DNA from 2 places in the Pelomonas lactea genome. Region 2 is predicted to be linked to the other one. Evidence: riboswitches for the same ligand, from Rfam matches in the RefSeq annotation. Region 2 holds a riboswitch; the other holds the start of a gene.
The links. A riboswitch is a leader RNA that binds a small molecule or an ion and turns the genes downstream of it on or off. The one in region 2 is predicted to bind manganese.
Positions count from the first base shown of each region.

Region 1: linked by a shared signal. The riboswitch ahead of ACG04Q_RS08830 (TMEM165/GDT1 family protein) and the one ahead of ACG04Q_RS20915 (TMEM165/GDT1 family protein) in region 2 are both predicted to bind manganese.

Region 1 is NZ_JBIGHX010000003.1:49,173-55,745, forward strand. It holds gene ACG04Q_RS08820 (Rne/Rng family ribonuclease) at 1-2,856, opposite strand, end outside; gene ACG04Q_RS08825 (RluA family pseudouridine synthase) at 3,513-4,451, shown strand; gene ACG04Q_RS08830 (TMEM165/GDT1 family protein) at 4,453-5,028, opposite strand; yybP-ykoY riboswitch at 5,034-5,208, opposite strand; gene ACG04Q_RS08835 (HAD family hydrolase) at 5,264-5,929, shown strand; gene ACG04Q_RS08840 (Rieske (2Fe-2S) protein) at 5,922-6,308, shown strand; gene ACG04Q_RS08845 (S49 family peptidase) at 6,463-6,573, shown strand, end outside.
Region 2 is NZ_JBIGHX010000008.1:290,670-297,242, reverse strand. It holds gene ACG04Q_RS20925 (NRAMP family divalent metal transporter) at 1-1,172, shown strand, start outside; gene ACG04Q_RS20920 (carbohydrate porin) at 1,277-2,575, shown strand; yybP-ykoY riboswitch at 2,670-2,855, shown strand; gene ACG04Q_RS20915 (TMEM165/GDT1 family protein) at 2,858-3,436, shown strand; gene cadR (Cd(II)/Pb(II)-responsive transcriptional regulator) at 3,806-4,258, opposite strand; gene ACG04Q_RS20905 (heavy metal translocating P-type ATPase) at 4,355-6,573, shown strand, end outside.

The DNA.
Region 1 (6,573 bases), on a different contig from region 2:
TGCCGGCTCGCGCCCCAGCGGTGCCGGCGCGGGTTCGGCGGCGATGGCGGCCTGGGCGGCGGCGATCTTGTCGGCGTCGGAGTTGACCCACTGCAGCCCGGCGCCCTCGGCGATGGCCTGCAGTTCGCCCATCGGCAGCTTGAAGGCTTCGGCGGCCGGTGCCGGGGCTGGTTCCGGAGCCGGCGGCGGCGGGGCCACGACAGGCGCGGGTGCCGGCGTCGGCACCGTGCTGGCCATCGCGTGCTCGATCAGTGAGCCCTGCACCGGCTCGGCAGCCACAGCGGCCTCTTCGCCGGCCGGGCCTTCCTGGCCGTCGGCGACGACGTCCTCGCGGCGGTTGCGATTGCGGTTGCGGCCTCCACGGCGGCGGCTCTCGCGGCCGGGGCCTTCGCCCGCGTCATCGCCTTCGGCGACGGGGGCGGCGTCGGTCGTCGCAACGGCATCGGCCTCGGCGGTTTCGGCGGGCGCCGCTGTGCTGGCTTCGACAGCGCCTTCGGTGCCCTCGGTGCCATTGGCCTGCTCGTCACCACGATCGCGGCCACCACGGCGGCGGCGGCGGCCGCGGCCCTGGCGCTCCTCGCCCACCGGCGTGTCACCGGTCGGCGGCAGTCCGGCTTCCGCCTGGCTGTCGACGAAGGCCGGCGGCGCGTCGTGGATGGCGGCCTGGTCTTCCGTCAGCGGCGCGGCCAGCGGCAGGGCGGCCTCGACCGGCGCCTTGTCCTGGCGCTCGCCACGCGGGCGGCGCTCGCCGCGGTCACCGCGCTCGCCACGCTCCTGGCGGTCCGGGCGCTCGCCGCGCTCGGCACGTTCCGCGCGTTCGGGGCGCTGCTGTTGCTGCTCGGGCTTGTCGCCGTTCTCCTGGCGCGGCTTGCGGTCGCCGCGCTCGGCGCGGTCACCCCGTTCGGCCCGCTCGCCACGGGCTTCCTGCGGCTTGCCGTCACGGCGGCCGCCCTGGCCGCGTTGTTCGCCACGCTCGCCACGCTCGCCACGGTCACCGCGCTCGCCACGGCGGCCATCGCGGCGGCCGTCACGGCCGCCTTCGCGCTTGGGCTTGTCGGTCGCGGCTGCCGGTGCGGGCGCCGGGGCTTCCACAGCCGGCACGGGGGCCGGTGCCGGGGCGGCGCCGCCGCCGAAGAAGCTGAACAGACGGCTGAAGAAACCCTGCGGCGCGGGCGGCGGCGGGGCCACGACCGGAGCGGGTGCCGGAGGCGGCGGCGCCACGACCGGCGCCGGCGCGGCCACGGGCGCCGGCTGCTCGGGCAGGATGCCCTTGATCACCGGCTCCTGCTTGTTCTTCTTCTCGACGTCGCCACGGCGCGTGATGCCCACCTCGTCGGTCGGCTCGTCGATCATGGTGTAGCTGGCCTGCAGGTTTTCCAGACGCGGATCGTCGTGGCGCAGGCGCTCCAGCTTGTAGTTGGGCGTTTCCAGATGCTTGTTGGGCACCAGCAGCACGGTCACGCGCTGCTTGAGTTCGATCTTGGTGATCTCGGTGCGCTTCTCGTTCAGCAGGAACGAGGTGACCTCCACCGGCACCTGCACGTGCACGGCAGCGGTGTTGTCCTTCATCGCCTCTTCCTGGACCATGCGCAGGATCTGCAGCGCTGACGATTCCGTGTCGCGGATGTGGCCGGTGCCGTTGCAACGCGGGCAGGTGATGTGGTTGCCTTCGCTGAGCGCCGGGCGCAGGCGCTGGCGGCTCATCTCCAGCAGGCCGAACTTGCTGATGGAGGCGAACTGCACGCGGGCGCGGTCGCTGCGCAGCGCATCGCGCAGGCGCTGTTCCACGTCACGGCGGTTCTTGGACTCCTCCATGTCGATGAAGTCCACGACGATCAGGCCGCCCAGGTCGCGCAGGCGCATCTGGCGGGCGATTTCGTCGGCCGCTTCCAGGTTGGTGCGGGTGGCGGTTTCTTCGATGTCACCGCCGCGGGTGGCGCGGGCGGAGTTGACGTCGACCGACACGAGCGCTTCGGTGTGGTCGATGACGATGGCGCCGCCCGAGGGCAGGTTCACCGTGCGGCTGTGGGCCGTCTCGATCTGGTGCTCGATCTGGAAGCGGCTGAACAGCGGCGCGTCGTCGCGGTAGCGCTTCACGCGATGGCCCTGGTCGGGCATCACGTGGTTCATGAACTGGTGGGCCTGCTCGAACAGGTCGTCGGTGTCGATCAGGATCTCGCCGATGTCGGCGGTGAAGTAGTCGCGGATGGCGCGGATGACCAGCGACGACTCTTGGTAGATCAGGAACGCGCCCTTGCCGGCCTTCGACGCACCGTCGATGGCCGACCACAGCTTGAGCATGTAGTTCAGGTCCCACTGCAGCTCGGCGGCGGAGCGGCCGATGCCGGCAGTGCGGGCGATCAGGCTCATGCCCTTGGGGTACTCGAGCTGGTCGAGGTTTTCCTTCAGCTCTTCGCGGTCTTCGCCCTCGATGCGACGGCTCACGCCACCGCCGCGCGGGTTGTTGGGCATCAGCACCAGGTAGCGGCCGGCCAGCGAGATGAAGGTGGTGAGTGCAGCGCCCTTGTTGCCGCGCTCTTCCTTCTCCACCTGAACCAGCAGTTCCTGGCCTTCCTTGATCGCGTCTTTGATGGTCGCGTTCTTGACGTCGGTGCCCTCGCGGAAGAACTGGCGCGAGATTTCTTTGAACGGCAGGAAGCCGTGGCGGTCTTCGCCGTAGTCCACGAAGCAGGCTTCGAGCGATGGCTCGACGCGCGTTACGACGGCCTTGTAGATGTTGCCCTTACGCTGCTCGCGGCCTTCGATTTCGGTTTCGAAGTCCAGCAGCTTCTGGCCATCGACGATCGCGAGGCGCCGCTCTTCCGGCTGCGTCGCATTGATCAGCATGCGTTTCATGTCATCACTCCTTCGGCGCGTTCCGTGCGGAAACGCGCCACGTCATGCCACCCGGAGGTGGCGTTCAAGACGCACGAGCGACAGCGTGGAACCGTGGAAGGAGTGCCCTGGACCGCTCGGGTTTCTGACGGAGGTCAGACGCCGAGCAGCGTTGGCGCATGCGACCGTGCGGCCACATCGCGGGAAAGCTCTGTCTCGACCTTGCCGCGTACGAACGCGCCGGGCCGGGCGACCACCGCAGCTTCTGGCTGGGGTCGCGCCGGCGGGCGCAGCGGGTGGGGGAGGGGAGGGCTCATCCGCGAAGGACTGCTGGACGCTGGCGCGAGCTCTTGCGGTGAATACCGCGCGCTCTCACGCCGTGAAAACCTTGTTTGGCATCCGGTCCTCTTCGCGCACCGAAGCGGGTGAAGAAGGGCCGGAGGGTTCCGGGTGTCATCGCTCTGCCGCACCGTGCCGCCGACCGCTGCTTCACTTGGGGAAGTCGCCTGCCGGACGCAGGATGCGTTGCATCGCCTGTTTGTGGCCCGCGGGCGAACCCGCCAGGCCCCGCGCTACCGCCGCTAAAATCAGAAAAATCAAACACTTACGGCAGCAACGTGGTGAAAAGGATTATAGGGGCAGCCCCCGCGGCCCCTGCCACGGGGTTGACAGCCACTGTGAGTACGGACAAACCCGCGGTTCGGCGCGTCATCGTGGACGAAGGCTCGGCCGGCCAGCGGCTGGACAACTTCCTGCTGCGCGAGCTCAAGGGCGTGCCCAAGACCCATGTCTACCGCGTCATCCGCGCGGGCGAGGTGCGGGTCAACAAGGGCCGGGCGCAGGCCGACACGCGGCTGGAACTGGGCGACGAGGTGCGCATCCCGCCGGTGCGGGTGCCCGAGCGGGCCGAGGCGCCCGCCGCGCCGGCGCGCGAGTTCCCGGTGGTGTTCGAGGACGAGCACCTGCTGGTCATTGACAAGCCGGCGGGCGTGGCCGTGCATGGCGGCTCGGGCGTCAGCTACGGCGTCATCGAGGCGCTGCGCCGCGCGCGGCCGACGGCCAAGTTCCTGGAACTCGTCCACCGGCTCGACAAGGAAACCTCGGGCCTGCTGATGATTGCCAAGAAGCGCAGCGCGCTGGTCAACCTGCAGGACCAGCTCCGCGACCGCGAGACCGGCAAGACCTACGCCGCCCTCGTCTGGGGCGACTGGCCGGACAAGCTCAAGGTCATCGACGTGCCGCTGGTCAAGTTCGTCGGCAGCGACGGCGAGCGCTGGGTGCGGCCGGGCAAGGCCGACGAGGCCGAGGCCAAGCGCTCCATCAGCCTCGTCAAGGTGGTTCAGAGGACGCCGCGCTTCAGCCTGCTGGACGTGACCATCAAGACCGGCCGCACGCACCAGATCCGCGTGCACCTGCAGCAGGCGGGTCACGCCATCGTGGGCGACCCGAAGTATGGCGACTTCGACCGCAACCGCGAGCTGGCCCGCGGTGCGGCGAAGTTCGACCGCATGTTCCTGCATGCGCGCCGGCTGCAGTTCCAGCACCCGGCCACGGGCGAGACCGTGACCTGCGAGGCACCGCTGCCCGTAGCGTGCCAGGCCGTGCTGGCCGGCTGATTCAGAACAGCCTGCCGGCGTTGATCAACGTCAGCACGCCCAGCACCGCGAAGATGACCGCCGCGATGGCGTGCACCAGCGGCATCGAGACCTTGGCGGCGATCTTGTCGCCCAGGAACACGGCGGGCGCATTGGCCAGCATCATGCCGACCGTGGTGCCCAGCACCACCTGCACCACGTCGGTGTAGCGCGCGGCCAGCGCGACGGTTGCGATCTGCGTCTTGTCGCCCATCTCGGCGAGGAAGAACGCGACGACGGTCGTACCGAACACGCCGAAGCGCTGGCGCTTCGCCGCCCCGTCGTCATCGTCCAGCTTGTCCGGGATCAGCATCCAGCCCGCCATCGCGAGGAAGGACAGGCCCACCACCCAGCGCAGCACGTCCGGCCCCAGCGCATGGGCCACCCAGCCGCCCAGCAGGCCGGCGGCAGCGTGGTTCAGCACGGTGGCGACGAAGATGCCCAGGATGATGGGCAAAGGCTTGCGGAAGGTGGCGGCCAGCACGATGGCCAGCAACTGCGTCTTGTCGCCCATTTCGCCGAGCGCAACGACGCCGGTGGACACGAGGAATGCTTCCAAGAAATTCTCCAAAGGGCCGATACGAAACCAAAGACCACGCCGCCACCCGGCCCTTACCGGAGGCGATGTGGTCAAAGGTCTTGCCAGGCTCTGGAGCTGCCTGCGCCATGGTCCACCGGACCAAGTGTGTTGACGCAAGCTCCTGCAGGCGCAGGACGGCTACTCCCCAATGACGAGCGCGCATTGTAGTGGGCTTGCCACCGCCCGCCGCGGCGCCAGCGCCGACAATGGCGTGATGAGCTTCCGTCCCCAACGTTTCGATCTCATTGCCTTCGACTGGGATGGCACCCTGTTCGACTCCACGGCGCTGATCGCCCGCTGCATCCAGCGTGCCGCTGTGGACCTGGGCCTGCCCGAGCCCGAGTTCGAGCGCGCCAAGTACGTCATCGGCCTGGGCCTGCGCGATGCGCTGGAGCATGCCGTGCCCGGCCTGCCCGAGGAGCGCTACCCGGAGCTGGGCCTGCGCTACCGCCACCACTACCTGGGCTCCGAGCACGAGCTGTCGCTGTTCGAGGGCAGCCTGGAAATGCTGGAGGCGCTCAAGGCGCGCCATCACTGGCTGGCCGTGGCCACCGGCAAGAACCGCGTGGGCCTGGACCGGGTGCTGGCGTCCAGTGCGCTGGGCCATCTCTTCGACGGCACGCGCACGGCGGACGAGACGCGCTCCAAGCCGCATCCGCAGATGCTGCTGGAGCTGATGCGCGAGTTCGGCGTGGAGCCCGAGCGCACGCTGATGATCGGCGACACGACGCATGACCTGCAGCTGGCCGCCAACGCCGGCACGCCCTGCGTCGCGGTCAGCTTCGGCGCGCACGACCACGAGACCTTCGCCGAGTTCAATCCGCTGTTCGTCGCGCACTCGACGCGCGAGCTGCACGACTGGCTGATCCAGCATGCCTGAGCAGGACATCGCAGCGCCGCAGCGCCTGTGCGCGTCGGCCGACCTGGCGGAGCGCGGCAAGGCCGTCAGCTTCGACGTCATCCAGTGGCGCGAGCCGGTGCGTGCGTTCGCGCTTCGCTTCGACGGCCAGGCCGTCGCCTACCTGAACCGCTGCGCCCACGTGCCCACCGAGATGGACTGGCAGGAGGGCGAGTTCCTGGACGGCGACAAGCGCTTCATCATGTGCAGCATCCACGGTGCCGTGTACGACCCGCTGACCGGCCAGTGCCTGATGGGACCCTGCAACCGCGGGCGGCTGACCAAGATCGAACTCACCGAACGCGATGGGGCGGTCTACTGGCACCCGACGCGCGACACCAAACCCGCTTTTGAAGATTGAAAAGAGTGCAGCCCCTCGTCCAAGGCGTACCTTGGCCGGTCCCCCGAGGGGCCGGCGATGCTTGCCGGATTGACCGACAGGCACATCGCCCCAGGCGGGTCGGCTTGGGAGCGGCCCGGCGCTCGCCCCGCAATTGCCCAATAGAAACCATCACATGACATCCTCCGACGACTCCCTGCCGCCACCCATTGCCGATCCCGTCGGCGTGCCGCCGCCGGCGCCTGGCCCGCTCACGCCGCACAACGAGACGCTGCTGGCCCAGCTG
Region 2 (6,573 bases):
CGGGCTCGCAATTCCGCTTCGGCCTGGTGTGGACGCTGCTGCTGACCACGCCGCTGATGATCGGCATCCAAATGCTGTCGGCCCGCATTGGCTGGGTGACCCGCCAAGGCCTGGCTGCCAACATCGCCAAGGTCTGCCCTCGCTGGCTGACCCTGTCACTGGTGGCCTTGCTGGTCGTGGCCAACACCATCAACATCGCGGCCGACATCGGAGCCATGGCGGAAGCGGCGCATCTGTTGGTGGGTGGCCCGCGCGTCCTGTATATCGTCGGATTCGGAGCCGCCTGCGTTCTTGGCCAGGTGTTTTTCTCGTATGAGCGCTCGGTGCGTGTGCTCAAGTGGCTGACGCTCGCGCTGTTCTCGTATGTCGCCGTGGTTCTGGTGGTGCACGTTCCGTGGCACCAGGCAACCCTGGAGTCATTGCAGCCCTGGGCCTTCTTCCCCGCGGACGCGAAGTTCAGCGACTACGCCAGCATGGTCGTGGCCGTGTTGGGGACGACCATTAGCCCGTACCTGTTCTTTTGGCAGGCCGCGCAGGAGGTCGAGGACGTCCGCCTTCGGCCTGACACCGTCGAGTTGCGCGCTGCGCCGGCCTATGCCCAGGAGCACCTGTTCCGCATCAAGCAGGACACCTACATCGGCATGTCCTTCTCCAACCTCGTCGCGCTGTGCATCGTGCTGGCCACGGCGGTGACGCTGAACATGCATGGCATCACGAGCATCCAGACCTCATCCCAGGCTGCGCAAGCCCTGCGTCCGGTGGCCGGCGAGTTTGCGTTCGCGGTCTTCACTCTAGGCATCGTCGGGACAGGCCTGTTGGCGGTGCCGGTCCTTGCGGGTTCAGCGGCCTACGCGGTCAGCGAGGTGTTCGACTGGAAGGCCAGCCTCGCCCATGGCTTTGATGAGGCACGCGGCTTCTACGCCATCATCATCGCGGCCACGGGCATCGGCACGGTGATGAGCGTGTTCGAGCTCGACCCCATCAAGGCACTCGTCTGGAGCGCCATCGTCAACGGCGTCATCTCCGTGCCAATCATGGTCGTGATGATGTGGATTGGCCAGTCGAGCCGCGTCATGGGGGCACTGACGATGTCGGGCCGCCACCGCTTCTTCGGCTGGGCGGCCACCGCCGTGATGGCAGTCGCCGTGGCAGTGATGTTCATCACTGCCTGAGCGCCGCAGCCTCGCCCTTTCAAACTCGCCGCATGCCACCGTCACGGTGGGCGGCGATGCTGCGCGCCTCGTTCCGCGCCAGCCCACTTCGACCTGTGTGATCCATGAACAAAAACCTCCCTACTTGCCTGACATTGCTGGGCTTCGCCCTGAGCAGCTTCGCTCAGGATCAGGAAGCGTGGAATGCCCATTTCCAGTCCACCTACATCTGGCAGAAGAAGCCATCGCTGAGTTCGCCGTATGCCGGGCCGAACAGCCTCCTGGCGCAAGCAGAGAAGAGCTATTCGTTTACCGCAACGGCGGCCTTCGGCGTTCGGCTGAGCCGCTTGACTGAAGCCTATTTCGACCCCGAGGTCGCCCAGGGTGTACCCATCTCCGGGCTGGTGGGCCTGGCCGGTTTCAGCAACGGAGAGCTGGCCAAGACTTCCGGCGCCAAGCCCAAGCTGTATCGCGCCCGGCTTTTCGTGCGGCATACGGTGGACCTGGGAGGCGAGCAACAGCCAATTGAGTCCGCAGCCCATCAGCTGTCGGGCAAGGCTGCTTCTGAGCGTCTGGTCCTCAGCGCCGGCGCGCTTTCGGTGCTGGACATCTTCGATGCCAACAGCTACGCCCACGACCCGCGCATGCAGTTCATGAACTGGGCGCTCATGACCCATGCAGCCTATGACTACCCAGCTGACTCGCGCGGCTACACCTATGGCGTGGCTGCCGAGTACATCGCTGAAGGCTGGGCGCTGCGCGCGGGCCGCTTCGCCGTGCCCAAGGAGCCCAACCAGCTTCAGCTGGACAGCCGGCTGTTCCGGCACTACGGCGACCAAGTCGAGCTGAGCAAGGACTACGCTGTCGCGGGCCAGACCGGCACCGTGAGGTTGCTTGGCTTCCGCATGAAGGCCGTGATGGCACGCTATGACGACGCCCTCTCGGCGACCAGCGGCACGCCAACCCTCGACGCCGTGCGACAGCAGGATCAAGCGAAATGGGGCGTCGGCATCGGCGTCGAACACAAGCTCGCCGAGAACATCGGTGTCTTCATTCGCGCGTTCAAGGCAGACGGCAGGACCGAGACCTACGCCTTTACTGAAGCCGACCGATCAACCTCGGCCGGACTGCAGGTGGGCGGCTCGGCCTGGGGCCGCGCACAGGACGTCCTCGGGATCGGTATCGCCCAGAGCAGCCTTTCCACGGGGCATACCCAGTTCCTCGCACGAGGCGGGCAGACCTTTTTCCTCGGGGACGGCAAGCTCAGTTACCGGCCGGAGCGGGACTTCGAGGCCTACTACCGGGCCGAGCTGCTCAGAGGGCTCTTCCTCACCGGCGACTTGCAGCGCATCCGAAACCCGGGCTACAACGCCGACCGAGGCCCTGCGTCCTTCTACGCGCTTCGCTTGCATTGGGAGAACTGATGCGAGTGGGCGGAGGGCGAACTGCGCGCCGCATCGGCTCGGTCGGCATGCCAGTTATTGGGCTGACGCCGTGCTCCTGGCTGGCGCCAGATGTCCAGCGATAATGTGGTTGTCATTGGGGAGTAGCCGCTCTTCGCTCGAAGAGGCTGACGTCAACACACTTGGCCTGCAGGCCATGGCGTCAGCAGTTTCCTGACCTGGCAAGACCTTTGACCACAGCGCCTCCGTACTGGCCGGGGAAGCGCTGTGGTCATTCGTCTGGGAACCGGCCGTGGAACCTTCGTGGAAGCACTCCTCGTCTCAACTGGTGTGGTCGCTCTTGCTGAGATTGGCGACAAGACCCAACTCCTCGCCTTCATCCTTGCTGCACGGTTCAAGAAGCCGTGGCCCATCATTGCCGGCATCCTGTGCGCGACCATCGTGAATCACGGTGTCGCCGGCGCCTTAGGCGCTTGGATCACTTCAGCAGTTTCCCCTGGAGTCCTCCGCTGGGTGCTCGGCGCCTCGTTCATCGGCATGGCCATCTGGACCTTAATTCCCGACAAGATCGAGGAGGAGGAAACGCAGGTCGCCAAGCGCTTCGGTGTCTTCGGTGCCACGCTGATTACCTTTTTCCTGGCTGAGATGGGCGACAAGACGCAGATCGCCACCGTGGCCATGGCAGCTCACTACGCCAACCCGCTTTGGGTGGTGGTCGGAACAACAATGGGCATGCTCTTGGCGGACGTGCCTGCCGTATTCATTGGCGACAAACTCGCCGACAGGATTCCGATGAAGCTGGTGCATTCCATTGCAGCGGCGATCTTTGCCGTGCTGGGTATCGCGACGCTCATCGGCGCGGGGTCCGGCTTAGGCTTTTGAAGTTGCCCATCAGAGTCCTTGACCAGCAAGACGGTTGCTGAGCAGGCGTCGACGCGATGACAGCAGAGACGTTCCAAGCCTCTGGCCTTCGGCCAGGGGCGTTTTTTTGGCTGCTCAGCTTCAGATGCGGAGCGGTTTGGCAGCGTCATTTGTGACGCCAGACCTTCATCGCCGAGATGGGCATGATGGCCGCAAGCCCGGACAACGCTCATATCGACAGACTGACTGGGTTTGGCATGGCGCTGTGCCTGATGGGCATGGCGGTCACCATGTTCAGTCCACGTCCACAGGTCTGCACGTCCAGTTGAAGGTCACAGGCCGGCACACAGGGTCAGTGCGATCAATCGGCTGCCAATACGCGCAGAGGCGTCAGTGCCTGTGCACAGCGCGTAGGTGCGGGCTCGGCAGTTCGGCTGACGGCGGCTCCTGGGACGCCTCTTCGAGACCCGCAAGAATGCCGCATTGATCCGCCTTTCGCACATCGCTGCAGCGCTGCCGAAGCTCTTTCAGCTGCTTCTCCAACAAGCGCAGTTCCTTGATGCGCTTGGATACATGACCAATGTGCTCATCGAGCAGCGCATTGACGTCGCCGCAGTCTTCGCCAGGCGCATCCTTGAAACGCAGAAGAGCGCGTACCTCGTCTAATGACATATCAAGGCTGCGGCAGTACCGGATGAACTGCAGGCGCTCCAAGTGGGGCGCCTCGTACACCCGAAAGTTCCCTTGTGTCCGCCCGGGAGCCGGCAGCAGACCCTCGCGCTCGTAGAAGCGGATCGTCTCTATGGGCGTTGCTGACGCGGCTGACAAGTCGCCAATCTTCATGAGTACCCCAGGGCTCGCAAGGACATAAGTGTAGAGACTTGACTCTGTAGCAGCTACAGGTTGTCAAATACTTTCTAAGCTGACGAACGAGCAAGCATGAGCACCCACGAGCACGCCCACGACGACCATGCCCACCACCACCATGAGCATGACCACGCGCATGGGGCCGGACACGACCACGGCCATGCACACCGGCAAGCGACGCCATGCTGCGGCTCGGCCCACGGCGTGGAGACCAAGTCCCCAGTCGTCGCGACGTCCGGCGGCCTGCTGCTGCGCATCCCCGCCATGGATTGCCCAACCGAGGAAGGGCAGATACGGCGCGCGCTGGAGCGCTTCCCCGAAGTGCGCGGGTTGCGGTTCGATCTGCCTGCGCGCGCGTTGGACGTCAACGCACCGCAGGCGGTCTGGGAGCCGGTGATTGCCGCCATCAACGGCATCGGCTTCAAGACGGAGACGCTGTCGGCGCCGCCTCCCGCCGAGGACACCGCCAAGGCCCAGCGCGCTGAGTTGATCCGCCTGATTGCGGCGCTGCTCGTTGCAATCGCTGCTGAACTGGTCCACTTCTTCGCGCCGGAGACGCTGGTCTGGAAGGTGGCCGGTATGGCCGTCGCGACAGGTGCCATCGCGCTGTCCGGCCTCGCCGTGTTCCGCAAAGGCCTGTCGTCGCTCCTGCGCGGCCAGCTCAACATCAACGCACTGATGTCGGTGGCTGTTGCCGGCGCCTTTGCCATCGGGCAATGGCCCGAAGCGGCAATGGTGATGGCGCTGTATTCCTTGGCCGAACTCATCGAGGCGCGCTCGGTCGAGCGGGCGCGCAACGCCATCACCGGGCTGTTGGCGTTGTCACCGCCCCAGGTGGAAGTGCGCCAAGCCGATGGCACTTGGGCCAGCGTGGATGCAAAGACCGTGGCCGTCGGTGCGACGGCCCGCGTCAAGCCTGGCGAACGATTCGCCCTTGACGGCCGAGTCACCTCCGGCGAGGGCGCCGTCGATCAGTCCCCCGTCACTGGCGAGAGCATCCCGGTGGATAAGGCACCGGGCGATGACGTCTTTGCTGGGACCATCAACCAGGCTGGCGCGCTCGAGTTCGAAGTGACCAAGCCCGCCAGCGACACGGTGCTGGCGCGCATCATCCATGCCGTCGAGGAAGCCCAAGGCCAGCGCGCGCCAACCCAGCGCTTCGTCGACAAGTTCGCCGCCATCTACACGCCGGCCATCTTCCTGCTGGCGCTGGCGGTCGCAGTGGGGACGCCGTTCCTCATGGGCTGGCCGTGGCTGACGGCGGTCTACAAGGCCCTCGTCCTGCTCGTCATCGCCTGCCCCTGCGCGCTCGTCATCTCTACGCCCGTGACTGTGGTCAGCGGCCTGGCGGCGGCGGCCCGTCGCGGCATCCTCATCAAGGGTGGCGTGCACCTCGAGGAGGCCCGCAAGCTCAAGGTGGTTGCGCTGGACAAGACCGGTACGCTGACCGAAGGCAAGCCGCGCCTCGTAGCGCAAGCGGCGTTGTCTCAGACATTGCCTGAAGCCGAGGTGATGCTGATTGCCAAGAGCTTGGCATGCCGTTCTGACCACCCGGTGTCCAAGGCCGTCGCGTCCGGACTGGACGGAGAACCACTGCCCGTCGAAGCCTTCGGCGCCGACCTGGGCCGAGGCGTTCACGGCACCGTCAATGGCCGCCAATACATCCTAGGCAATCACCGCTGGGTTCATGAGCGAGGCCTGTGCTCCGCCGAGCTGGAGGCGCGGCTTGAGGAGCACGAGGCGCAGGGGCGCACGCTGTCCTTGCTGGCGGACCAAGAGAGCGTCCTTGGGCTTTTTGCGGTCGCCGACACCGTCAAGGAGACCAGCAGGCAGGCCGTCGCTGACCTCAAGACCCTGGGCATCCACTCCATCATGCTGACCGGTGACAACCCGTCCACGGCGAAGGCGATTGCCAGCCAGGTTGGCATCGACGAAGTTCAGGCCAATCTGCTGCCCGAGGACAAGCTCAAGGTGATTTCCGAGCTGGGTCAAACCCAGCAGACGGGCATGGTCGGCGATGGCGTCAACGATTCACCAAGCTTGGCTGCGGCCGCCGTGGGTTTCTCGATGGGCGGCGCCGGCACCGATACGGCCAAGGAAGCGGCCGACGTGCTCATCATGAACGACGACCTGCGAAAGGTTCCTGAGACCATCCGGTTGTCCCAGCGCACCTACGCCATCCTTTGGCAGAACATCGTCTTGGCGCTTGGCATCAAGGCCGTGTTTTTCGTGCTGGCGGTGTTCGGCAGTGCCACGATGTGGATGGCGGTCTTCGCCGACATGGGCGCGAG